DNA from 2 places in the Proteus penneri genome. Region 2 is predicted to be linked to the other one. Evidence: predicted binding sites of a transcription regulator. Region 2 holds the regulator's gene; the other holds the start of a gene.

Region 1 (12,688 bases), 1.2 Mb from region 2:
GTAAAAATTTCATAAAAAACTTGCAACTCGGCAGATCCTGAGTATAGTGCCCCTCTGTGGAGACGCGGGGTGGAGCAGCTTGGTAGCTCGTCGGGCTCATAACCCGAAGGTCGTCAGTTCAAATCTGGCCCCCGCAACCAATTCACAAAGCAGTAAGTTATAGTATCAGTCGCGGGATGGAGCAGCATGGTAGCTCGTCGGGCTCATAACCCGAAGGTCGTTGGTTCAAATCCAGCTCCCGCAACCAATTCTATAAACAACAATTCAGTCGCGGGATGGAGCAGCATGGTAGCTCGTCGGGCTCATAACCCGAAGGTCGTTGGTTCAAATCCAGCTCCCGCAACCAATTTCTTTTCAAAATTTCTTCTTATTTTACTTTTCCTCTTAATTTACAAATCTAATCTTCTCACTCATAAATTTACTACATTAAATTTCTTTTATCTCAATAACCCATTGTGTTAGATAGATTTATTACACTTAAAATACAATAAAAAACGCCAATAGAAAGCGCATGATATTGGCTTTCCACTGGAATATAAGAAAAGAATATAGAAAAAGATTAGCTACGATCAGCTAACGTTAATTCACCGCCATTAGCGAAATAAGCTTTGATCCCTTTGAAAATAGATTCTGCAATTTGTTGCTGGAATTTAGCCGTTTTCAGTTTCTTCTCTTCTTCGATATTACTGATAAAGGCAGTCTCTACTAAAATAGAGGGGATCTCAGGCGCTTTTAATACCGCAAAACCGGCCTGATCGACTTTATTTTTATGCAGTTTATTAATACCACCTAATAGCTTAAGCACTTCGCTACCAAATTTTAAGCTGTCATTAATAGTCGCAGTTTGTACGAGATCGAGCATTGCATGGTCTACATAGCGATCGCCACTTTTACTCACCCCACCAATTAAGTCAGACTCATTTTGTGTTTGAGCAAGATAACGTGCCGTATTACTGGTTGCGCCCGTTTTTGATAATGCAAAAACAGATGAACCTCTTGCTGAACGGTTTGTAAACGCATCCGCATGGATAGAAACAAATAAATCTGCCTGCATTTTTCGCGCTTTAGCAACACGCACTGTCAATGGAATAAACACATCTTCATTACGTGTCATATACGCCTTCATTTTGGCGTCTTTATCAATAAGCGTTCTTAAGCGACGAGCAATTTGTAAAACCACATCTTTTTCACGTGTTTTATATTTACCAATTGCCCCAGGATCTTCTCCACCATGGCCTGGGTCGATCATGATAATAATAGGTCTATCTCGCCCTGCTCTACCCGGTTTACGGGTATCAGTTTGTGCTGGCACTGCTTGTTGTAAATCACCGTCGTTATATTCACGCAATAGTGCTAAGAGAGGATCGTCTTCCGTGTCAGCACCATGGCTTGGATAGAAATCTAACACCAAACGGTTTTTAAATTCAGCCACAGGTTTAAGCGTAAACATTTGTGGTTGTACAGGCGTTTTTACTTCAAATACCAGTCGTACTGTTTTAGGTGTATTTTGACCAACGCGAATAAGCTTTAAATACGGATCGCTAGTCTGAACCTGATTAGCGACACCTTTCAGCACGCTATTAAGTTGAATACCTTCTAAATCCACCACAATACGTTCAGGATTTGATAATGCAAACTGACGATATTTCAGTGGGGTACTGGATTCTATAGTCACGCGAGTATAAGTCGAGGCAGGCCAAACCCTCACAGCAACAATAGATGCTGTGGCAGCAAAACCAACAGGACTAACACTTAACAATAATAACGCGCCAATTCCTTTAACAAGACGACGACGAGTTTGATTGTGCTCAGAATGACTCATGAAAATATTCCAAAAAAACGATTAACGCCAATAAACTCTAAAAAGAGATAAAAAAAGTTAAGAACAAAAAACTTTACCCAATCCACACTTCACTGTCACTTAAAAACAGCACAATTACTCACTTTTACACGAATATTCTGCCTTCAGGGAAAACAATAAGATAGGATTTTACTTGCCATTCCTCCCCAAAAAGAATAAAAATACATTAAATACGAATAAAAATTCACTTGAGAGGGTTTTATGAAAGAGCGTAGCACCGAATTGGTCGATGGATTCCGCCACTCGGTTCCGTATATTAATGCACATAGAGGCAAAACATTTGTCATTATGTTGGGTGGCGAAGCCATTGCTCACGAAAATTTCCCATCCATCATTAATGATATTGGGTTGTTACACAGCCTAGGTATTCGTTTAGTGGTGGTTTATGGTGCTCGCCCACAAATTGATGCAACTCTTGAAGTACAAAAAATACCTCCGATTTATCATAAGTATACACGTATCACAGATAGCAAAACCTTAGAAATCGTTAAACAAGCTGCGGGTACATTGCAACTCGATATTACGGCTCGCCTATCAATGAGTTTAAGCAATACTCCATTACAAGGTGCTCATATTAATGTTGTCAGTGGTAACTTTGTTATCGCGCAGCCATTAGGGGTTGATGATGGCGTTGATTACTGTCATAGCGGGAAAATTCGTCGTATTGATGAAGAAGCTATTCATCGCCAGTTAGACAGTAATGCTATTGTATTAATTGGCCCTGTTGCAGTGTCTGTTACCGGTGAAAGTTTTAATCTCACCTCAGAAGAAGTGGCAACACAGCTTGCAATCAAACTTAAAGCACAAAAACTGATTGGTTTTTGCTCATTTCAAGGTGTTGCCGATGAAGAAGGCCACATTGTTTCTGAACTGCTACCTAATCAAGCTGAAGATAAAATTCTAGAGCTACAAACAGAAGGTGATTACCACTCAGGCACAGTAAGATTCTTGCGAGGTGCGGTTAAAGCCTGTCGTCGAGGTGTAGAACGTAGCCACTTACTAAGTTATCAATCTGATGGTGCGCTTATTCAAGAATTATTCTCTCGTGATGGTATTGGTACTCAAATCGTCATGGAAAGTGCAGAGAAAGTTCGTAGAGCAAATATTAATGATATTGGTGGCATACTCGAACTTATTCGCCCATTAGAACAGCAAGGTATTTTAGTCAGACGTTCAAGAGAACAATTAGAAATTGAAATTGACCAATTCACTATTATTGAACGCGATAATATGACTATAGCCTGTGCCGCACTGTACCCTTATCCATCAGAAAAAATTGGTGAAATGGCGTGTGTTGCAGTACATCCAGATTATCGAAGCTCTTGTCGTGGTGAGGTTTTACTACAACGTATCTCAGCACATGCTAAGCAATTAGGATTGGAGAAGCTGTTTGTTCTAACAACTCGTAGCATACACTGGTTTCAAGAAAAAGGATTTGAACCTGCCGAAATTGATAAGCTACCGATTGAAAAACAAGCACTTTATAATTACCAACGTCGTTCTAAAATTTTAATTTTAGACTTACGTAAAGAGTAATTAATAAGTATAAAAAAAGACAGGAGCCCTCTCAATGCCTGTCTTTTTATTTTCTATCATTAACTAACAGCTAATAACGTAATTTATCAATTAATCCACTTCGACGTTGAATACGTGTTTGTATTGCCATTCTCACCATAGACTCTGAAGCATATAGAGAAAGCTTCTTTTTAGCGCGTGTTAATGCGGTATACAGCAATTCACGACTAACAACAGGTGAAAATTTATCGGGTAGTACTAACGCTGTATGGGTAAATTCAGAACCTTGTGATTTATGCACGGTCATTACATATGCGGTTTCATGTTGTGGTAATCGACTCGGTTGGATCGCTTTCAATTTTCCATCAGGTAGCTGAAAAAAAGCCTTCATTTCACCTTCATCATTATTGAGCATAATGCCAATATCACCATTAAACAGACCTAATGTACTGTCATTTCTTTGGATCATAATAGGTCGTCCAATATAATCACTTTGATAACTATTTGTAGGACGGCGGATCAATCGCTGGCGATGCAATAACATTTCAATTCTGTCATTTAACCCACTTACACCAAAAGGGCCTTCTCTTCGTGCACACAATAAACGGTATTGGTTAAATGCATTAAGAATAATATCAGGTGAGGCTTTTTGGGAAACTAATGTGAGATATTCTCGATAGGCATTAACGGCATCTTGAATCATCAGTAAATAACTTTCTTTTGATTCCAAAGCAATAAAGCTCACATCTTGAGGCTCTAATACTATTTCAAGCTGTTGTGGGCTAATCTCTGCTTTTTTTAGCAATGTAATCGCTGTTTTGGTCTGCCCTTTATTAACCGCAAAAGCCAGTTGCCCTATGCCTGAATCTTCACCAAAACGATAGCTTTTACGTAATAGACACAGAGAATCACTGACGACAGATACTGGGGTTTGAGAAACTGGAATAGTATCCGTCGATTTAACCAATTCACCTTGGGTTAAGTGATTAATCTGATCAAATCTTTTTTGACTGAAACCATCTTCAGAAAAACGACAAATATCACCTAATACAGCCCCCGCCTCAACAGAAGCAAGTTGGTCTTTATCTCCTAAGAAAATAACGTGACATTTTAATGGAAGTGCATCAATCAAACGCGCCATCATAGGTAAATCAACCATTGAGGCTTCATCAACAACTAAAATATCAAGCTGTAATGGGTTATCTTTATGGTAGCGCACTTGCTGACTTTCAGGCTGAGCGCCTAATAAGCGATGAATAGTTTGCGCCTGCTTTGGCATCCATTTATTTTCTTCTTCACTTAAATTAAGTTGTGCTAAGGCGTTACCTAAAGATTCCGTTAATCTCGCTGCCGCTTTACCTGTAGGAGCGGCTAATTGAATAATCGGCTTTTCATTCGATGTAAGCATCACAAAAGCGGCTAAAATTTTAGCAACTGTTGTCGTTTTTCCCGTTCCTGGACCGCCAGAAATAATGGAAATGGGGCTAGTGATAGCAACGCTGGCAGCCACTTTTTGCCAATTTGTTTCTTGATTTTCTTTCGTTGCTGGAAAAAGTTGGTTGAGCACTTTAATTAATTCATTTTCATCAATATCAACAATAGCCTGCTCTCGCCTAAAAAACTGAGCAACTTTCTCTTCATAGCTCCACATTCTTTGTAGATAAAGATATTCATTATCTAAAATAATAGGAAAAGAGGGATCATCGCGACTTTGATTAACGCAATGACAATGAGTCAACTCTTCTACTATCTTTTTAGCAGAAGGCTTACCCATTTTTTGCCAAATCTCTAGTGCAAACTCTTTTTGTCTACCATCGAATAATTGATCTTTCTGAATAATATTCAATGGTAAACAAACATGACCCGCTCCAGTTTGAGCACTCAAATAAGCAAATACAAACAGTAAAATAGGGTTTTCATCTTCAACCAGCATTTGTGCAAATCGAAGATCTAAAGGTCGTAATAAATTTTGTGTAATCGCTTGTTCTAAGAGTTTGATCATTTTTATTTCTCACCGACTACATCGGGTTTGCTACTTTGCCCTGTAAATAGTGAATCTAATGCCAAAACAAAAGCTTCATCAGGTAAATAGGCATAAACACCATTTCCAGGGTGCGCTTTGTCTATTCCACGTAAAAAGAGGTAATAAATTCCACCAAAGTGGCTTTTGTAATCATAATCAGGGATGCGCTGTTGTAAAAAACGATGTAACGCTAAGGTATAGAGTTGATATTGTAAATCGTAGCGATGATCCATCATTGCATTCATCATCGCTTCTTGTGTGTAATCCTCACTCGATTCACCTAACCAATTCGATTTATAATCCACAACATAGTATTTACCTTCCCAAGAAAAGACTAAGTCAATAAAGCCTTTAAGCATCCCTTCTACTTGTTGAAATTGCAGAGCCGGACAATGTCTTGATAGAGGATCAAACTGACTAATTAACTGGGTCAATTGGGTTGATGATAGTTCTTTTTCAATAGGTAAATAGAATTGTAATTCATCAAGTTGTTGTGATTTTGGGATATCAGCAAGACACAATCCTTGAGAATTAAGCGGTGTATGAAACAGTGTTTCCATCCAAGTAACTAAAAGGGGAGCCCACTTTTCATCAAAACCTTGAACGCTCAATTGTCCTTGCATCCACTGTTCATCAATAGGTTGCGAAAAATCTAATACTTCCAGCAAACTATGTAAGAACGTTCCTGCGACTGCACCACGCGGGAAATGATGAATAGAATTTTCATCAACCTCTCCTTGTCGTTTCTCACCTTTAGCATCTGTATCAAGTCCCGGTGCGATAGATTGCACCAAAGACTCAATATCACCTAAATCAAAATGATAATGACGATTTGAATGCTGATAGGTTAATCCTGAATAACTTGTTATACGCCAATTATCATGGATCTGACGTTTAAATATAGCAGCTTCAAGTTTGGTTTCAGGGGCTAATTGAGACTGGTAGCGATGCGCTGATATATTATCAAGCGTTGTAACACTGATATTATCATCTAATAAGGCATGAATTGCTTGATGTAATAATTCACTATTACCTTCTTCGCCTTGCTGTAATAAATACCCTAACGCATTTTTATGCAAATCAGTCAGCCCTGACTTACGTTTATTCCCTTTGACAAGAGGAGCGACACCAACATAACAGCAAAATTTAGATCGCGTTAATGCCACATAAAGTAAGCGTAAATCTTCAGCTAAGCGTTCTTCATCCGCTAAGCGTAAACTTTCAGGTCGGCTAAAAATATCTAATTTTGCGTAAAATTTCTCTCTATCATGATAAAGCGCTCCTTTTTGCTCTTGGTAATTACAAGCAAAAGGTAAACAAACAATCGGATATTCAAGACCTTTAGATTTATGGATAGTACAAATTCGTACAAGATTTCGGTCACTTTCCAAACGCATTTGTTGGTTTTCAGATTGTGCATCAGGATGAGAAATCTGTTGTGCTAACCAACGAATAAGAGCATGTTCACTATCGAGTTGTAATGATGTTTCTTGTAATAGTTCACCAATATGCATGATATCTGTAAGCCGGCGTTCACCACCAATACTTGCGAGTAAATTTTCTGCAATTTGATTATCCATCATGATCTTGCGCAACATTGGTAAAACACCACGCTTTTGCCACAATACATAATAATCAGCAAACTTCTCCACGTAACTATTCCAGTGTGCCTCACTGCGGTTCAAATCATCAATTTGCTTTGCGCTAAACCCAAATAATCGGCTGGCTAAAGAAGCCCTTAAAACTCGCTCTTTTTCAGGTGTTACAACCGCTTGTAATAGCCAAAGTAGATCTTTGGCTTCGTTGGTTTCAAAAACACTTTCACGATTGGATAAGAATACTGACTGTATTGAAAGTAAATTCAATGCATCACTGATCAGTATCGCTTCTCTGCGGCTACGCACCAATACCATAATATCAGCAGATGTAACCGTTTTTTTTGTACCTTGTTCGATCAGCCAAGCCTGTTGCTGATCCCCTGCTGATAACCAATCACGAATTTGTGCAGCACATTGTGCTGCCATAATTTGCTCATAATTTCCCGTAGAAACACTTTCACCTTCAGCAAGCCAAAAATTAAAAGGTGAAATCGGTTTGTCATGGTAAACAAAGGCCATGTCTTGGTTTTTTTCAGCCGAGCTTACTTCAATAAAAGGGATATGCTCAAATAGAAATGGAGCATTGGAACGCATAAAAAGCTTGTTAACTGCATTCACCATACCCGGCGCAGAGCGCCAGTTAGTATTTAATGTGTAGTGATGAGATGTCTGCTTTCGGGCTTGAATATAAGTAAAAATATCCGCACCACGGAAAGCATAAATTGCCTGTTTAGGATCGCCGATAAACAACAACCCACTGTTTTCATACTCACCATAAATCGCATCAAAAATACGATATTGTTGGGGATCTGTATCTTGGAATTCATCAATCATTGCAACTGGATAGCGTTCACGAATAGCTTGTGCTAAAGCTTTACCACCTTCACGTTTCAATGCTCTATCTAAGCGTGTTAATAAATCATCAAACCCCATTTCACCGCGACGCATCTTTTCATTTTCAATGCCTCGACGTATTTCAGGGATCGCATTGAGCAGAATAACATCACGCAGAGTCAAGCTCTGCTTTGTTAATCGTTCAATTTCAACAAAAAGAATATGTTCTGGTGCTGGGCCTTTTGTGCTCTTCTCATTCAGCGTTTCTTGCGAAAAACGAACCAAACAATCTGGTAATTGATAGCTTTTCGTTTCTGCTGTTGACGCCCACAACGTTATTTCTTCAATCCATTTAGGTAAAAAACGACTGCTATAACTACGTTTATCAACACCCGAAGCTGTTATCCATGCTTCAATTTCATGTTGATGTGCATGCCAACGCGTTTTCACCTTGTTAATTGCTTCAATAACCGCTTGATGACGCTCTTTAACTGATTCATTTTCACTGTCTAATGCCACACCTTCGATTTCAGGCATTTCACCTTGTAAATAAGGCTGTATTTCATAAAGCAGTTGTTCAGGACCAGACCAAATCTGGCTTACTGCATTAGCAACATCATAAGAAAGTGGATAACAATGGCGGCGCCAGAAGTCAGCACATACCCGCCTTTTGAGTTCATATTCATCTTGGATCAAGACTTGTTCAAACAAGACGCCTGATTCAAATGCATTGTTTGCCAACATACGCTGACAAAAACCATGAATCGTATAAATAGCCGCCTCATCCATTTGGCGCTCTGCTTCGAGCAACCATAATGCAGCCAGATCTTTATTAGGGATCTGTTTAAGTAATTCGTGGTAAGTATCATTGCAACTTTCAACATCATGGCGAATACAGGCAAGTCTTAGTTCATGAATATTTTTGCGAATACGTGCTCGTAATTCATCTGTCGCCGCATCCGTGAATGTCACAACTAAAATCTCTTCAACACTGAGAGGGCGGTAAAATGCAGACTCCCCGCCTAATCCAAGAAGCAACCGTAAATACAACAACCCTATTGTATAAGTTTTCCCTGTTCCTGCTGACGCCTCAATGAGGCGTCTTTGGTACAGCGGAAGTGTATACGGGTTTAGTGGCTGTGCCTGTATCACTTCACTCACTCTTTAATTTCCTCAATAGGTAAAGTTTTTTGTAATTCGCTTACTGTGGCGTAACGTTTCCACTGTTTATTTTCGGCGTAATCAGCATCTTTGCCATCTTTACCAATAACTTGAGAGACAAAAATAAATCCGTTCGGTTTTATAATTGCTTTTTCATAAAATTCAATAGCTTGTTTTAAAGTCACTTTATTAAGCTCAGCTAAGAATTTTTCACGTCCATCATATTTTAAGTTATTACGATGGAAGTCATTTCGATAAAGAGAAACTTCTTCATAGAACGTTTGAGGTGGTTGTTTAACTTCAGTAATAATTGCTTGCTTATACTGATTAAAATCTGCTTCACTCATTCTTTTCAAACGTTCATAGGCTTGCTGATAAAATGCGTTATAACGTTCATTTAAGTAAACTGGCGGTTTAGCATTACTTTGTAATAAGAAACCTAGACCAAACTGTTCACCCATAGTGCCTTGATAAGCAAATACTGCATAACCTAGCTGTTCTTCTGTTCTTAATTGATCATAAAACCAAGGTTTGATAACAGACGCTAACACTGAAGAAATTGCCTGACCTTCAAGACGGCTATAACCTATTGGGATATAAAGCTCACCTAATGCGTTATCTGTACTCTTCGATTTACTTTGGAAATCAACCGCATTTAATTTATTGAATACTAATGTTTCACCGATCCAGTATTCTGTACCTTGATTACCTAATAATTCGTGTGCAGATTTAGCGATATCGCGGCTTTGCTCTGGCGTTAAGTTACCAATAATTAGCGCTTGAAGTACTGCGTTTTTAATTACTTCACGGCGATTATCAATAATATCTTGCAGTGTAATTGACTCTAATGCTTTGAGTTTGTCAGCTTCTTCATAATACGGGATCGTATTTAATCGACGAGCCGGCAACATAGCTTCTTCAAATGCTTTTAAGTTATGAGTCACATCAAGTTGTTCACGATACCAAGATTTAGCTTGATCGAGCTCTTCTTGAGTTGATTCGAAACTCATATAGCTTTTCAGTGTAGCATTAACGAGTTCTGGTAAATGTTGTGTATAACCATTCATTGAAAAATCAATGCCTTGTCCTGATGAGGATGAGATATTCATTCCAGCAACAGAAGCTTGGTAAGATAATTCACTTAACGCTAAACCAGCAAGATAATCCGTTAAAGTTTGTGTCACTTGTTGCTTAACGGTAATGTCAGCTCCCTTATTCACTAAACTTAATGTCACACTGGCTTTAGGCTCATCAGAGAAATAGTGTGATGGCATATAAAACAAGCGAGCGCTTTTATCCTGCCACAACAATTCTGGTTTGATGATTTTGCTATCCGCATCAATCAGAGAAAGGTTATCAGGGATATAAGGATTAAGTGCTGGCAGAGATAATGAAATATCATCCGATAATGTCTGCCATGTTTTTAATTGCTTATCTGTGATTTTATCAACCTGATAAGGGGCATTAACAAAGTAGGCTTGTTTGTTAGACGGCTCATTAGGACTTATTACCCAAATACGCGCTTTCTCTGGTGTAAGAGAATCAAGACGAGAAAGAATAGCTGAAGGCTCATACTTATCAGCAATATAACCCGCATTGAGGATATTTTTGATTGGATAACGCAACATCATATCCGAAATACCTTCTATGTAATTCATATCTCTTACAATAGAGCCATAACGGAATGAAAGATCTAATACATTCGCAATTTCATCAAAATAACGTTGGCTGATACCTTCTGTCTTAATTAAACGAATGTATGAAAAGATAGCGGAAATCACTTTGTCTTTTTGCGCTAAACCTTTATCTGTCAACGCAACATAAATCGTAAATGAGCCTTGATTGCGATCGATATAAGGCTCTGAAGATGCACTAATACTTTCAGCTAAACCTTGATCTTGTAGCCATGTTGCCAATGTGCCTGCACTAAGATTACCGATTAAATAGCCAATATATTCATCAGATTTACTACGAAAATCAGCAATATTGTTATCTATACCAAACTCAATTTGTAAAGTCTTTTGCGGTTGAGCGGGTACTAAATGGATCATTAACCCTTTTTCTTTATCCGTCATAGCAGGTACTGTGGTGACTGGCACATCTGCCTTTTTATTCGGGATACGAGCGAAAGTGTTTGCGGCTAATTTAGATAATTCATCAAGTGATTTATTACTATAAATAACACCATTCATTAAATTACCAGAATAGTGTTTTTGATAGAATTTAATCAATTCATCTTGAAGCTTACTATTTGGTTTATCACTTAATGTCTCTAGATTCCCCCCCATAAAGCGAGAACTTGGATGTAATGGATTTAAAGTTTCAGCCCTGACTTGCCAAAAACGCATACCATCACGTGCACGCGCCATTGTTAATTCAGCATTAACCGCATTACGCTCACGATCGGCATTTTTAGGATCAAGTAAGGGTTCAGCTAAAGCATCAGCAAGGCGATCAACTGCTTCATTAATAGCACTATTTTCCACTTCTAAATAGAATGCAGTACGATAGGTCGTTGTACTCGCATTATGAGAGCCACCATTCTTTTGTAAGAATTCAGACATACTGCCTGATTGGGGATATTTCGCCGATCCCATTAGCACCATATGTTCTAAATAGTGCGCAAGACCTTGCTGGCTATCCGGATCTTCTAATGCTCCAACAGGTAATGCAACTGCCGTTAATGATTTAACTGCCTTTTCATCAGAAACCAGTAATACGGTCATTTCATTAGGTAGTTTAATCGCTTGATATTGCCGTGGATCACTCTCACTTTTTTCAATACTATCAGGCAATACTTGCCAAAGTGGATCAGTAGCAAAACTGTTGATACTCAGTAGCATCAATAGCAACATGATCCCTAGTTGCGAGCAGTATTTTCTCATCTGATATGAGCTCCCTTATTTTTTCAGAAATGGAATTATTGGTTTAAATATTGTTAATGCCGTCTGCTTGACTGTTTGTAAAAAAGGCTCGTCTAATTGAGAGAAAGCACGCTGAACATACATGTCATTCATTTCACCATCTCGATTATAACTATCCGTTAAATGTTGCATTAGAACTAATTCTGCTTTTTCTAGTGTCTCTTCATCATCAAGTAAAAACGCTTGTGATTTTTTATCATAGCAAGCTTGTAACCAAGCCCAGCCACTTTTCGCAAATAGCGCTAATGGGCTGTTTAACCCTTGTTTATAATCACTAATTAAATTGTCTAATGTTGAATAGGCAAATTCAGGATCAACAGGTAATAAACACCATTGAGTCTCTTTTCTGCCGTAAAACCGGCTCTCGCCCGTCCCCTCTTTTAAACAATAAACTAAGTGCTCAATCCAAAGCTGTAATAAATCATTAGCTGTTAAGCTGGCAGGTCGCCAGCGTAATAAACCATCAGTTTGTACCTCATTTAAACGGCCAATCAGTGGCATTGCACTAAAGCTTTGCTCTAATGTGACAGAATGTGTGGCTGATCGTTCACTTCTTATCTTTTCCGCTAAAGGGAGTAACTCTTCTATTTGTTGCTCCCAATAAATTTGACCAAATGCGCTCGCCGGAAGTTGTCCCGCGGCTTTGATACGCTCAAACAAAGCTTCTGTTGAACTTTGATCAATCAATGCTTTTAATAACCATTGATTCAATAGATAACGTTGAAGCGCATTTATCACAAATGGCTCTTCTTCAGGTAATTCTGTTTCTTCA
Region 2 (12,688 bases):
CAGAAACCTTGTTGCTCTCTTGCAGCATGATATTCCGCGTTTTCTTTTAAGTCTCCATGTTCACGAGCTTCTGCAATAGCTGCAATAATCTCGGGACGACGAACATTTTTTAAATATTCCAGCTCTTCGCGTAATTTTTCTGCACCTAGAACTGTCATAGGGATCTGATTCATGTGTTAATACCTCAATACTATTCCTAATAAAAAATAGGTATCATCCTGATTTTTTATACTAACAACACAGAGAAAAGGCTCTATTTACTCTTCTCAAGACAAAAAAAGACACAGGCAACCTTAAATTGGGCCTGTCTCTACGTATATTCGGTGAATGAGGGGCGCTAATATATTCCCAACTCATGCTATTGGGACGTAAACTAAACCACCCATACTTAAAACTAAATCTAACACAACAGAAGCATTGCTTCACGCCTTATCTCTCTTTATGAAGAGATAAACAGACTTTTTCCGATAATGGGCTAATCCTGCTTGTTACCGTTTACTTTTGCCCTCATTGCCCTTTAGTATTAGCCTCTGGCAATCAATACTGTAACGTTACACGCTATAGTCACAGATAGAGAAATTATGCGCTTACTATCAACATTTCGACGGATACTTTACACATTAAGTATCATCAGTTTTTCAACCCAAGCGATACCTGTTGAAAACTATATATCCCTTCTTCCTGAAGGAACACAAGTGGGTTTAATAACTCAACCCGTTGGCGCTGCTTCTCCTAATCTTAACTATCATGCCGATCAATTAGCACTTCCTGCAAGTACTCAGAAAGTAGTGACCGCACTTGCTGCATTACTTCAATTAGGGGGAGATTATCAATTCACCACAACAATGGAAACAGAAGGTAAAATAAAGGGCAGTCAGCTTAATGGTGATTTGATCTTTCGTTTTACAGGCGATCCTACATTAAGTCGCCAGCAATTAAGAGCAATGGTTGCCGTATTAAAGCAATCCGGCGTTACAAAAGTACAGGGTGATTTGCTTATTGATACCTCTGCTTTTTCAAGCCACGATAAAGCACCAGGTTGGGTTTGGAATGATCTAACTCAATGCTTTAGTGCCCCTCCTAGTGCCGCGATTGTTGATAAAAACTGCTTTTCCGTTTTATTGCAAAGTGGTAACAAAGAAGGTGATATTGCCACAATACGTAAAGCTTCGTTCTATCCTGTAACCGTTTTAAGTGAAGTTGAAACTTATGAAAAAGGATCAACTCATACCCGTTTTTGTGAATTAGACGTCACTGTTCGAGACTTAAATACTTATGTCATCACAGGTTGTATTCCTAAACGTGACGATGCTGTACCTTTAATGTTTTCTATTCAAGATGGAGCTCATTGGGCCGGTACAATTTTAAAAGAAGAGTTACAGCGCGCCAATATTGAACTTGATGGCTATATCAAACGTCGATCTCAACTAAAAGCACCTGTTACTGTACTCGCACAGACGCAATCAAAACCGTTACATAACTTACTGACTACCATGCTAAAAGAGTCTGATAATATGATTGCAGACACCGTTTTTAGAACCATTGGTCGTGAGTATTATGGTGTTGCAGGGACTTGGCGATCTGGTGCAGAGGCAACCCGTGCTATTTTAAAACAAAAAGCCGGAATTGATTTAGGAAATACCGTTATGGTTGATGGCTCTGGTCTTTCTCGCCATAACCTCATTTCACCTGCAACCATGATGCAAGTCCTTCAATATATTGGACAGCATGAGAGTGATTTAAACTTTATCACGATGCTTCCCCTTTCAGGGCATGACGGTACATTACAATATCGAGGCGGTTTTCATGAAGCGGGTGTTGATGGCAAAGTTTCCGCCAAAACCGGTTCATTAAAAGGGGTTTACAATCTTGCGGGCTTTATGACCACGGCAAATGGGCAGAAAGTTGCGTTTGTACAGTACGTTTCAGCGTATTCACCTCCCACAAAGAATCGCAATGCTGGACGCGCTTATTTAGTGCGTTTTGAAACGAATCTGTATAAAGATATGTACAATAACCGTTAGATTTACACGAGATAAGCAACAGATACAAAAAACGCCTAATTAATCAGGCGTTTTTTATTTTAATCACAACCAGAATGATCCTTAACGTTGGTAGATAAATTCAATACCATCATCGTCTTCTTCATCCCAATCATCGTCATCATCTTCTTCGAAATCAGGATTTTCAAGCTGTTCTTTGTGATAATCATCCCACATAAAGTCAACTTTTCCTGACTCTGCATTTGTTGCAACAACATCTTGCTCACGCGGAGTAACATTCAGGAATTCCATGATATTCCAGCAAAGTTTTTTTACACCTTCTTGGTTGATGGCTGCTATCATATAATAGTTTTCATCCCAACCCAGTGCTTCAACAATTGCTTTTGCCTTCTCTTTTGCTTCTTCAGCATCAAGAAGATCAACTTTATTGAACACTAACCAACGTGGCTTCTGTGCTAATTTTTCGCTGTATTTCTCTAGTTCAGAGACAATAATTTTTGCATTCTCCACAGGATCTGATCCATCAATAGGATCAATATCGATCAAGTGTAATAACACACGGCAGCGTTCTAAGTGCTTTAAGAATTGGATCCCAAGACCTGCGCCATCAGCAGCGCCTTCGATTAATCCGGGAATATCTGCAACCACAAAGCTTTGGTGATTATCCATACGCACCACACCTAGGCTTGGTACTAACGTTGTAAATGGATAATCAGCAACTTTAGGCTTTGCTGCTGATACTGCACGAATAAATGTGGATTTACCCGCATTCGGCATACCTAACATACCTACATCGGCTAATAACATTAGCTCTAAGAGAACTTCTCGAGATTCACCCGGAGTACCCATAGTACGTTGGCGTGGAGCACGGTTAACCGAAGATTTAAAGCGAGTATTACCTAAACCATGAAAGCCACCTTTAGCAACCATTTGCTTTTGACCATGGACAGTCAAGTCAGCAATAATTTCATTAGTAGCTAAATCACGGACGCGTGTTCCAACAGGAACACTAATTGTAATGTCTTGACCACGCTTACCGGTGCAGTCACGACTGTGACCATTTTCACCACGTTCTGCGCGATAAGATTTTGTAAAACGGTAATCAATTAAGGTGTTGAGGTTTTCGTCCGCAATCATGTAGACATCACCACCATCACCACCATCACCACCGTCTGGTCCCCCATTAGGGATATATTTTTCGCGACGAAAGCTCACACAGCCGTTACCACCATCGCCCGCGACGATTAGGATCTTGGCCTCATCAACAAATTTCATGATTTTACTCCGTATAGTAGCCATTAACGTGCTGGATGGCCGAAATTACCCAGAGATGGCCTTTTTTAAATATAAAAAGCCCCGCAACAGATTTGCAGGGCTTTTGACTCGGTGCTTAAAGGACCAGTAATTATTCAGCTTCGATGCTGATAAATTTACGGTTGTTTGGACCTTTAACTTCGAACTTAATTTTTCCGTCAGCTAATGCAAACAGGGTGTGGTCACGACCACAACCAACGTTAGTACCTGCATGGAACTTAGTACCACGTTGACGAACGATGATGCTACCTGCTAATACAGCTTCACCACCGAAACGTTTAACACCCAGACGTTTTGCTTCGGAATCACGACCGTTACGAGTCGAGCCGCCAGCCTTTTTATGTGCCATTGAACTACTCTCCTAAACCTTAAGCGATACCAGTGATTTTAACATCAGTAAACCACTGACGGTGGCCCTGTTGTTTACGGCTGTGTTTACGACGACGGAACTTAACAATCTTAACTTTATCGCCGCGACCGTGAGCAACCACTTCCGCTTTAACTTTAACGCCCGCAAGGATTGGAGCGCCAATTTGAATGTCATCGCCATTAGCGACCATCATTACAGTATCAAACTCGATTGTTTCGCCAGTAGCTACTTCCAGCTTCTCTAAACGAATAGTTTGACCTTCGCTGACTCGGTGTTGTTTACCACCACTTTGGAAAACCGCGTACATATAAACTCCGCTTTCCGCACACTCCCAATATGTATAATTTGAGTGCACAATTAAAATATTCACATAGGGCGCGAATTCTACGCAAATTTAGTGCCGATGACAAGTACAGATCGCAAACTAGCGTTAAAAAAAAGAGTTTTTTACACGATATTTATTTCAGCCATTTTTAAAGTACAATCTAAATTATAAGAGAGTAAAATCTATGGCATGATCATTTTTTATTAATAATAACGCGCTCATTGGCGAGCCAAAGTCGAAAAAACATGAATTTAGAATCTATTATAAAACTAACATCCGCTGATATGACTGCGGTAAATGAGGCAATCCTTTACCAGCTTAATTCAGATGTTTCTTTGATAAACCAACTTGGTTACTACATCATTAGTGGTGGTGGTAAAAGGATCCGACCAATGATCGCTGTGCTCACTGGACGAGCATTGGACTATCAAGGTGACAAACATATCTCGGTCGCCGCGCTGATCGAATTTATTCATACTGCAACATTGTTACATGATGATGTTGTTGATGAATCTGATATGCGCAGAGGAAAACAAACGGCAAATGCTGTCTTTGGCAATGCTGCTAGTGTACTTGTTGGCGACTTTATTTATACACGATCCTTTCAAATGATGACGGATCTTGATTCGATGCGTGTACTAAAATTAATGTCTAGCGCCACCAATGTGATCGCTGAAGGTGAAGTTTTACAGCTAATGAATTGTAACGATCCTGACATTTCTGAAGATGACTATATGCAAGTTATCTACAGCAAAACAGCTCGTCTTTTTGAAGCCGCTTCTCATGCATCAGCAATCCTTTCGGGTGCAACGCCTGAGCAAGAAAAAGCATTCCAAGATTATGGTCGTTATCTTGGGACTGCTTTTCAGCTCATTGACGATTTGCTTGATTATGATGCAGATAACAACCAGTTGGGTAAAAACACTGGTGATGATCTCGATGAAGGTAAACCAACGTTGCCATTACTTCATGCTATGCATAATGGCAATGAAGAAGAATCCAAATTAATTCGCCAAGCCATTGAGCAAGGTAATGGCCGTCATTTATTGGATACTGTTTTAAATACTATGAAACAGTGCGGCTCTTTGGAATATACCCGTCAAAAAGCAGAAGAAGAAGCAGACAAAGCGATTGAAGCTTTATCAATTATACCTAACTCACCATATAAAGATGCACTTATTGGGCTTGCTCACGTCGCTGTGCAACGCCAATCATAACATTAATGTAATAATGTAAAGAAGCCCGCTAGAGCGACTACATCGATTCTGGTGGGCTTTTTAATTTATTGAGAACTTCTTCGTTTTCTCGTTCGATAGCATCTTGATTATCCGCATCAATATAGCTAATAAGCTTTGCTAGCCCTTCGCGCAGTACGAATTTCACAATCTTTTCTCGTTCTGATTTAGTCAATTGATAATAGGCTTCAACCCAAATCAAAAAGGCATCCTGACGTTTAGATAAATACTCTGCTGGAGGTTCATGTGCAGCGAGCACACTAATCACCTCATCAGGCAGACTTTTTACGGAATACTCGACAGCTTTACCCTGCACGCCACGTTTACGACGGTTTTCCCATCCTTCACGACGCGCCATCAAGTTAACTCCCTGTGGGGAGTTAGGTAACCCCGCAAGCCCCACTAATTCTTTCGCTGTATACCATTCTTTTTTCATGATCTCATCTCACATTCAACTAAGAGGTTAGTCAGATAGATATCTGTTGCGGATAACGCAATAATAGATTCTTTAAAATCACCTAATCATTAACGAATTTTTCTAAAAAACTTCTAATACCATCCCGCAATATCAGCTCTGTTAATGTTTTTTGTTCACCATCATTTAGTTGTTGGAATGCTTTCACCCAGATAACGAGTGGCTCCTCTTTTTTATTTAGTTTGTAATGTGCTAATGGCTCATAAAGTTCTAGAGCAATTAATGTTTCTTCTGGTAAACAAGAATAATGATATTCAACACCATTACCTTGCTTATTTTTTACATTCTGTTTTTGCCAAGACTCGCGTCTCGCTTTTGAATTTACACCTTGTGGTGATTTAGGTAATCCACCTATACCCGTCAATTCCTTTGCCGTATACCACTCTTTTTTCATTATGTTTCTCTAAAATTGTTATCAACTTCAAAAAAGAAATTATTAAGAAAAAAATCAGAAATCTTTTTAGAAAAATAATGTTATTTTATTTTCTAAATAATCAGTTTAAATGCTTTAGGACATTTCTAATAAACTGTTATTTATACCACTAACACAGCAATCAATTTTATAGAAAAAGGATTAAAAATGATTTCAAGGAAATCTGATTGGCATCCTGCCGATATTATTGCCGCACTTAGAAAACGAGGAACAACACTTGCTGCCATCTCTCGCAAAGCTGGGTTAAGCTCTTCAACTCTCGCTAATGCACTGTCACGACCTTGGCCTAAAGGAGAGAAAATCATTGCAGACTATCTTGGTGTAGCTCCTAGTGAAATTTGGCCTAGCCGTTATTTCCATCCTGAAACAGGAGAATTACTTGAACGAAAGATTCGTATCAAAACTAATAATTAACTAATAATTACAGGCATTATAATTAATAAAAAAAACCGCTGATATAGTATCAGCGGTTTTTATTTAAATTTGCATTATTTTTATAGCAAAAATAAGTATTTCTTTATTTATTTATTAATAAATTCTTCACCAAGAATTATATCTTTTTTCAATACATCTAACATACCATTTAGAGATTGCTTTTCAAAATCACTCAATTTGCCAATAGATAAATATTCCTCTACACCGTTTTTACCTAAAAGAATAGGTTGTGCAAAGAAACGGGCATATTCTCCATCGCCTTCTGTATAGGTACATTCAATAATATTTTTCTCGCCATTTAAAGCGCGAATTAATGAAAGACCAAAACGTGCGGCTGCTTGCCCCATAGATAATGTTGCAGATCCGCCACCCGCTTTTGCTTCAACAACCTCAGTACCTGCGTTTTGAATACGTTTAGTCAACGCTGCAATTTCATCATCGCTAAATGAAACGCCGTCAACTTGAGAAAGTAGAGGAAGAATAGTCACACCAGAGTGTCCACCAATCACAGGAACGTTGGTTTTTTGTGGATCTTTACCTTTTAGTTCTGCAACAAAGGTATTGGCGCGAATAATGTCGAGTGTAGTGATACCGAAAAGACGTTTCTTATCGTAAACGCCTGCTTTCTTAAGCACTTCTGCTGCGATAGCAACGGTTGTATTCACTGGGTTAGTAATGATACCAATAAGTGCTTTCGGGCAATTTTCTGCAACCTTTTCAATTAGGTTACGCACAATACCAGCGTTAACATTGAAAAGATCTGAACGATCCATGCCTGGTTTACGAGCAACGCCCGCAGAAATCAGAACAACATCAGCGCCTTTTAGCGCAGGGGAAGGATCTTCACCCGCAAAACCTTTTACAGTAACTTGAGTCGGGATATGGCTTAAGTCAGCTGCAACACCCGGTGTGACGGGAGCGATATCATATAAAGAGAGTTCACTACCAGCTGGAAGCTGATTTTTAAGAAGAAGCGCCAGTGCCTGACCAATACCGCCTGCTGCACCGAGAACTGCTACTTTCATTCTGATACTCCTTAGTTTACGAGATAGTGGAACGCCTTCGAGATACTCACTATTACGCAATTCACCTTTAAAAAAACAATTATTTAACAGTGATATTGCATAATAAGGCATTTTCGGTGAAAAATAATACTTTGGTTATTCTAAACAAAATGCTTATCTGTTAATGAGATAGCGGACACTCTTTTGATAAATAATTTCAATAAATATGATAAAGTGTTAAGTACACCATCATCCTTATGATAATCATTTAAGCTTATCAGTTAATTAACAAATATTTTACTTTACTTAAATTATCACATTCACACGCTGTAAATAAATTTTTTTTGCAATACATTCTAATTTACAATTTTGAGGAGGCCATCACTCACCTTCCTTCGTCTTATGTTGCATAAAAATTCACTTCTCTGCATAATACACAGGTTATTGATAACTCACTAAAGGTGAACTATGCGCGTTCCTTCTAAGCAAGAAGACTTGGTTAAAGCGTTTAAAGCCCTGCTGAAAGAAGAAAAATTCAGTTCACAAGGCGAGATTGTGACAGCATTACAAGAGGCTGGATTTGATAATATTAATCAGTCCAAAATCTCTCGCATGCTAACAAAATTTGGTGCAGTAAGAACCCGTAATGCCAAAATGGAAATGGTGTATTGCCTTCCTACTGAGCTTGGTGTACCAACAGCAAGTAGCCCATTAAAAAATCTGGTACTCGATATCGATCATAACCATTCTGTTGTAGTAATAAGAACGAGTCCGGGTGCGGCACAACTTATTGCACGTTTACTAGATTCATTAGGTAAAGCAGAAGGGATCCTTGGCAGTATTGCGGGTGATGACACTATTTTTTCAACACCAGCACCAGGATTTTCCACAGAAGAATTACGAGACGCTATTCTGAATCTGTTTGATCAGGAATTATAATTCGTCTCTATACCGCTTCAAAAAGTAAGCCACTGAATTTTCAGTGGCTTCTTATTTCTAATACGGATTATCAAGATCTTTAGGCTGTGCTAATTTTGCAAGTAGTTTTTCATGAATACCACCAAAGCCGCCATTACTCATAATCAAAATATGATCGCCCGCTTGTGCTTCTTTCGCAATCATATCCACTAATGTATCAAGATCGGTACTCCAACGAGCTGGCTGTACGCAATGCTCTGCAATATCACTCACTAACCATTGAATATTCGGTGGCTGGAATAAAAAGACTTCGTCAGCACGACCTAATGCTGGAGCGATATCATCCTTACTAATGCCCATTTTCATGGTATTTGAACGAGGCTCTAACACCGCAATAATACGAGCCGTTCCACCGACTTTACTACGTAACGCTTCAAGTGTTGCCAAAATCGCTGTGGGATGATGTGCAAAATCATCATAAACACTGACTTGGTTAACCTCACCACGTAGCTCTAAGCGACGACGCGCATTAATAAACTTATTCAATGCTTCACAAGCATCAGCAGGTAAAACACCAACGTGGTGCGCTGCAACAATCGCCATTAAGCCATTTTGCATGTTGTGTTCACCCGAAAGCCCCCAACACACCTCTCCGACTCGCTCATCTTTGTGAAATACTTCAAAATGACTACTGTCATTACTGAGTTTTTTGGCTTGCCAATCCCCAGTTTCTCCCGTGAACTCTTGTTCACTCCAACATCCCATGCCAATAGTCTGTTTTAAATTCATATCATTGTCAGGCATGATGATTTTCCCTGAGCCAGGGACAATACGAACTAAATGATGGAATTGTTTTTGAATTGCAGCTAAATCATCAAAAATATCGGCGTGATCGAACTCAAGGTTATTTAAAATCAGCGTGCGTGGAGAATAATGAACAAATTTAGAGCGTTTATCAAAGAAAGCACTGTCATACTCATCTGCTTCAATCACAAAGAAGGGGCTTTCGCCTAACTGTGCTGACACTTGGAAATTACCCGGTACGCCACCAATTAAAAAACCGGGTTTATAACCACAATCTTCTAAAACCCAAGCCAACATACCTGCTGTTGTAGTTTTACCATGAGTTCCTGCAACCGCTAATACCCAACGTTCAGGTAGAATATAATCATGTAGCCATTGAGGGCCTGAAGTATAAGGCAGACCTTTTTCAAGTACAGCTTCAACACAAGGATTTCCTCGTGTCATCGCATTACCAATAATCACCATGTCAGGAGCAGGTTCTAATTGTTTAGGGTCATACCCCTCAATCAATTCAATTCCCTGATTTTCTAATAAAGTACTCATGGGTGGATAGACATTAGCATCAGAGCCTGTAACTTTATGTCCCTTCGCTCGAGCTAAAATGGCAAGACTTCCCATAAAGGTGCCACAAATACCAAGAATATGAATGTGCATGAATTTCTGTCCAATAGCATGAAGTTGGTCACTATTCTAACGATCAAAAAGCAGATAAGAAACGGATTAACCTTTGAATCATCCAATTCTTTGGCTAAACTTGCCACCACCAAGGAGTTTTTCCTCCTTTTTTACTTTACCCACTCACATTCAGGACCTGCGTCATGAAAACATTAGGCGAATTTATCGTCGAGAAACAACAAGATTTTCCCCATGCAACTGGTGAACTTACGGCATTACTTTCAGCAATTAAGCTTGGGGCTAAAATTATTCACCGTGATATCAACAAAGCAGGGTTAGTCGATATTCTTGGTACTAACGGTGTTTCTAATGTTCAAGGTGAAGCCCAGATGAAACTGGATCTTTACGCGAATGAGAAGCTCAAGGCTGCATTAAAAGCACGTGGTGAAGTTGCGGGTATCGGATCAGAAGAAGAAGATGATATTGTTATCTTTGAAGGTGATCGTGCTGAAAATGCTAAGTATGTCGTGTTAATGGATCCATTAGATGGTTCTTCGAATATTGATGTAAACGTTTCCGTCGGTACTATTTTCTCTATTTACCACCGTATTACACCTATTGGCCAATCAGTGACCTTAGATGACTTCTTACAACCAGGTCATCGTCAAGTAGCTGCTGGCTATGTCGTTTATGGCTCATCAACCATGTTAGTTTATACAACAGGTTGTGGTGTTCATGCCTTTACTTATGATCCTTCTTTAGGTGTATTCTGTTTATCTCATGAAAGTGTACAATTTCCACCAACAGGAAATATGTACTCAATCAACGAAGGTAATTACATCAAATTCCCATTAGGTGTAAAAAAATACATTAAATATTGCCAAGAACAAGATGCTGCAACAAATCGCCCTTATACCACACGTTATATTGGTTCTTTAGTTGCTGATTTTCATCGCAACTTACTGAAAGGGGGGATTTATATTTACCCAAGTACGGCAAGCCACCCTACTGGTAAATTACGTTTGCTGTATGAATGCAATCCAATGGCGTTCTTAGCTGAACAGGCTGGCGGTAAAGCAAGTAACGGTAAAGAACGTATTCTTGATATCGAACCCAAAGAACTTCACCAACGTATGCCTTTCTTTGTAGGGACTAAATCGATGGTTGAACAAGCTGAAAGCTTTATGGCGCAATATCCTGACGAAGAATAATTCATTGGCTTAGTCGCCATCGCCATATCGCCATATAGATAAACCGGGCTTCTCTTTCGTCCGGTTTTTTCATCTTTAGAAATAGAGTCTCTTTTTATTTACTGCTCATTTTTGCATCATAACGCAACAGGTTTGGCAAAAAACGGGTATTGTTAAAAACTTTTCGCTATACTACAGGCCACGTAAAATTATTTTTTATAGGAAATTTTTTATGAGCCTGAATCATGTTCCTGCTGGTAAAGAACTACCAGAAGATATCTATGTTGTTATTGAAATTCCAGCAAACGCTGATCCTATCAAATACGAAGTGGATAAAGAAAGTGGCGCACTGTTTGTTGACCGTTTTATGTCAACTGCAATGTTCTACCCATGCAACTACGGTTACATTAACAACACGTTATCTTTAGATGGTGATCCAGTAGACGTTCTGGTTCCAACTCCATATCCATTACAACCAGGTTCAGTTATTCGTTGCCGTCCTGTTGGCGTACTGAAAATGACTGACGAATCAGGTGAAGATGCGAAACTGGTTGCAGTTCCACACACAAAACTGAGCAAAGAATACGATCACATTAAAGATGTGAACGATTTGCCTGAACTGTTAAAAGCACAGATCAAACATTTCTTTGAACACTATAAAGATTTAGAAACTGGCAAATGGGTTAAGGTTGACGGTTGGGAAGGCGTAGAAGCAGCTAAAGCTGAAATTCTGTCTTCTTTCGAGCGCGCTAAAAAATAATTCTGTGCAATGAGAATTAGCTTGATAAACAATCTGTTGATTGCTTAACAAAAATAAGCCCACATCAATAAATGTGGGCTTATTTTATGATTATCAATTTTGATTATTTAACCGCATAATAAGCATTATGCCACTCATCAAGGTGATCGCCATGGCGATTATCATCAATGTATAGACTGTCGAAACATTCCCTGTGGAGAAAAAGAGTACCCCCCCAATAATAGGCAATATCAATTGATTAAATAAAATAATTAGTGAGGAAATACTGGCTAATTGTGTTACAGGAATAATTTCTATTCTTAACATCCGTAAGATATTCCCTGAAAAAACCTTACCGATAATGGATAAGGCATAAAAGATAACAAAAATAGTGATATCTTTTTGAAAAATAATTAGTAAAGAAGAACTTATTGTGATGATGAAAATCGATAGAGACATTAATAACTTTCGATTTAAATAGTGGGTTAAATAACCATATAAGTAGGTTCCTATTACACCACAGATCCCCGCAGATATATCAATAAAGCCATAGTATTTAATGGGTAAGCTCATCGATTGATCAATTAATGCAGTACCACTCGACTCAATTAATCCGTCAAACATATTATTGCCGATAGCAATAAAAATAGAAAAAATCAAAATAGGAGACGTGAAAATAATCACCATTCTTTTAGTCACTCGTAATGCCTTTGTTAGGCTATTTAGTTGAGTGGTGGATTGGTTCTCTTTTGGCTCTAGATAAAAGAATAAAAAAAATACTGCATTAATGGAATAGAATAGACAAGGAATAATAAGTAAATAATGGTA

The links. Region 2 encodes ArgR, which controls arginine synthesis, uptake and breakdown. Its sites were predicted from a motif close to ANTGAATAAAAATACANT; they were not measured.
Positions count from the first base shown of each region.
Region 1: the regulator ArgR is predicted to act here: its motif matches at 2,012-2,029, upstream of argA (amino-acid N-acetyltransferase).

Region 1 covers NZ_CP059690.1:2,650,605-2,663,292, forward strand. Annotated here, with positions in the region: tRNA gene H1225_RS12045 (tRNA-Met) at 64-140, shown strand; tRNA gene H1225_RS12050 (tRNA-Met) at 171-247, shown strand; tRNA gene H1225_RS12055 (tRNA-Met) at 270-346, shown strand; gene amiC (N-acetylmuramoyl-L-alanine amidase AmiC) at 560-1,822, opposite strand; gene argA (amino-acid N-acetyltransferase) at 2,063-3,397, shown strand; gene recD (exodeoxyribonuclease V subunit alpha) at 3,468-5,378, opposite strand; gene recB (exodeoxyribonuclease V subunit beta) at 5,381-8,992, opposite strand; gene ptrA (pitrilysin) at 8,989-11,877, opposite strand; gene recC (exodeoxyribonuclease V subunit gamma) at 11,893-12,688, opposite strand, start outside.
Region 2 covers NZ_CP059690.1:3,817,226-3,829,913, reverse strand. Annotated here, with positions in the region: gene greA (transcription elongation factor GreA) at 1-173, opposite strand, end outside; gene dacB (serine-type D-Ala-D-Ala carboxypeptidase) at 582-2,024, shown strand; gene cgtA (Obg family GTPase CgtA) at 2,106-3,278, opposite strand; gene rpmA (50S ribosomal protein L27) at 3,409-3,666, opposite strand; gene rplU (50S ribosomal protein L21) at 3,686-3,994, opposite strand; gene ispB (octaprenyl diphosphate synthase) at 4,258-5,229, shown strand; gene H1225_RS17340 (DNA-binding protein) at 5,267-5,683, opposite strand; gene H1225_RS17335 (DNA-binding protein) at 5,766-6,116, opposite strand; gene H1225_RS17330 (helix-turn-helix domain-containing protein) at 6,303-6,569, shown strand; gene mdh (malate dehydrogenase) at 6,677-7,615, opposite strand; gene argR (transcriptional regulator ArgR) at 8,063-8,533, shown strand; gene mpl (UDP-N-acetylmuramate:L-alanyl-gamma-D-glutamyl-meso-diaminopimelate ligase) at 8,591-9,970, opposite strand; gene fbp (class 1 fructose-bisphosphatase) at 10,135-11,142, shown strand; gene ppa (inorganic diphosphatase) at 11,354-11,881, shown strand; gene H1225_RS17300 (MFS transporter) at 11,975-12,688, opposite strand, start outside.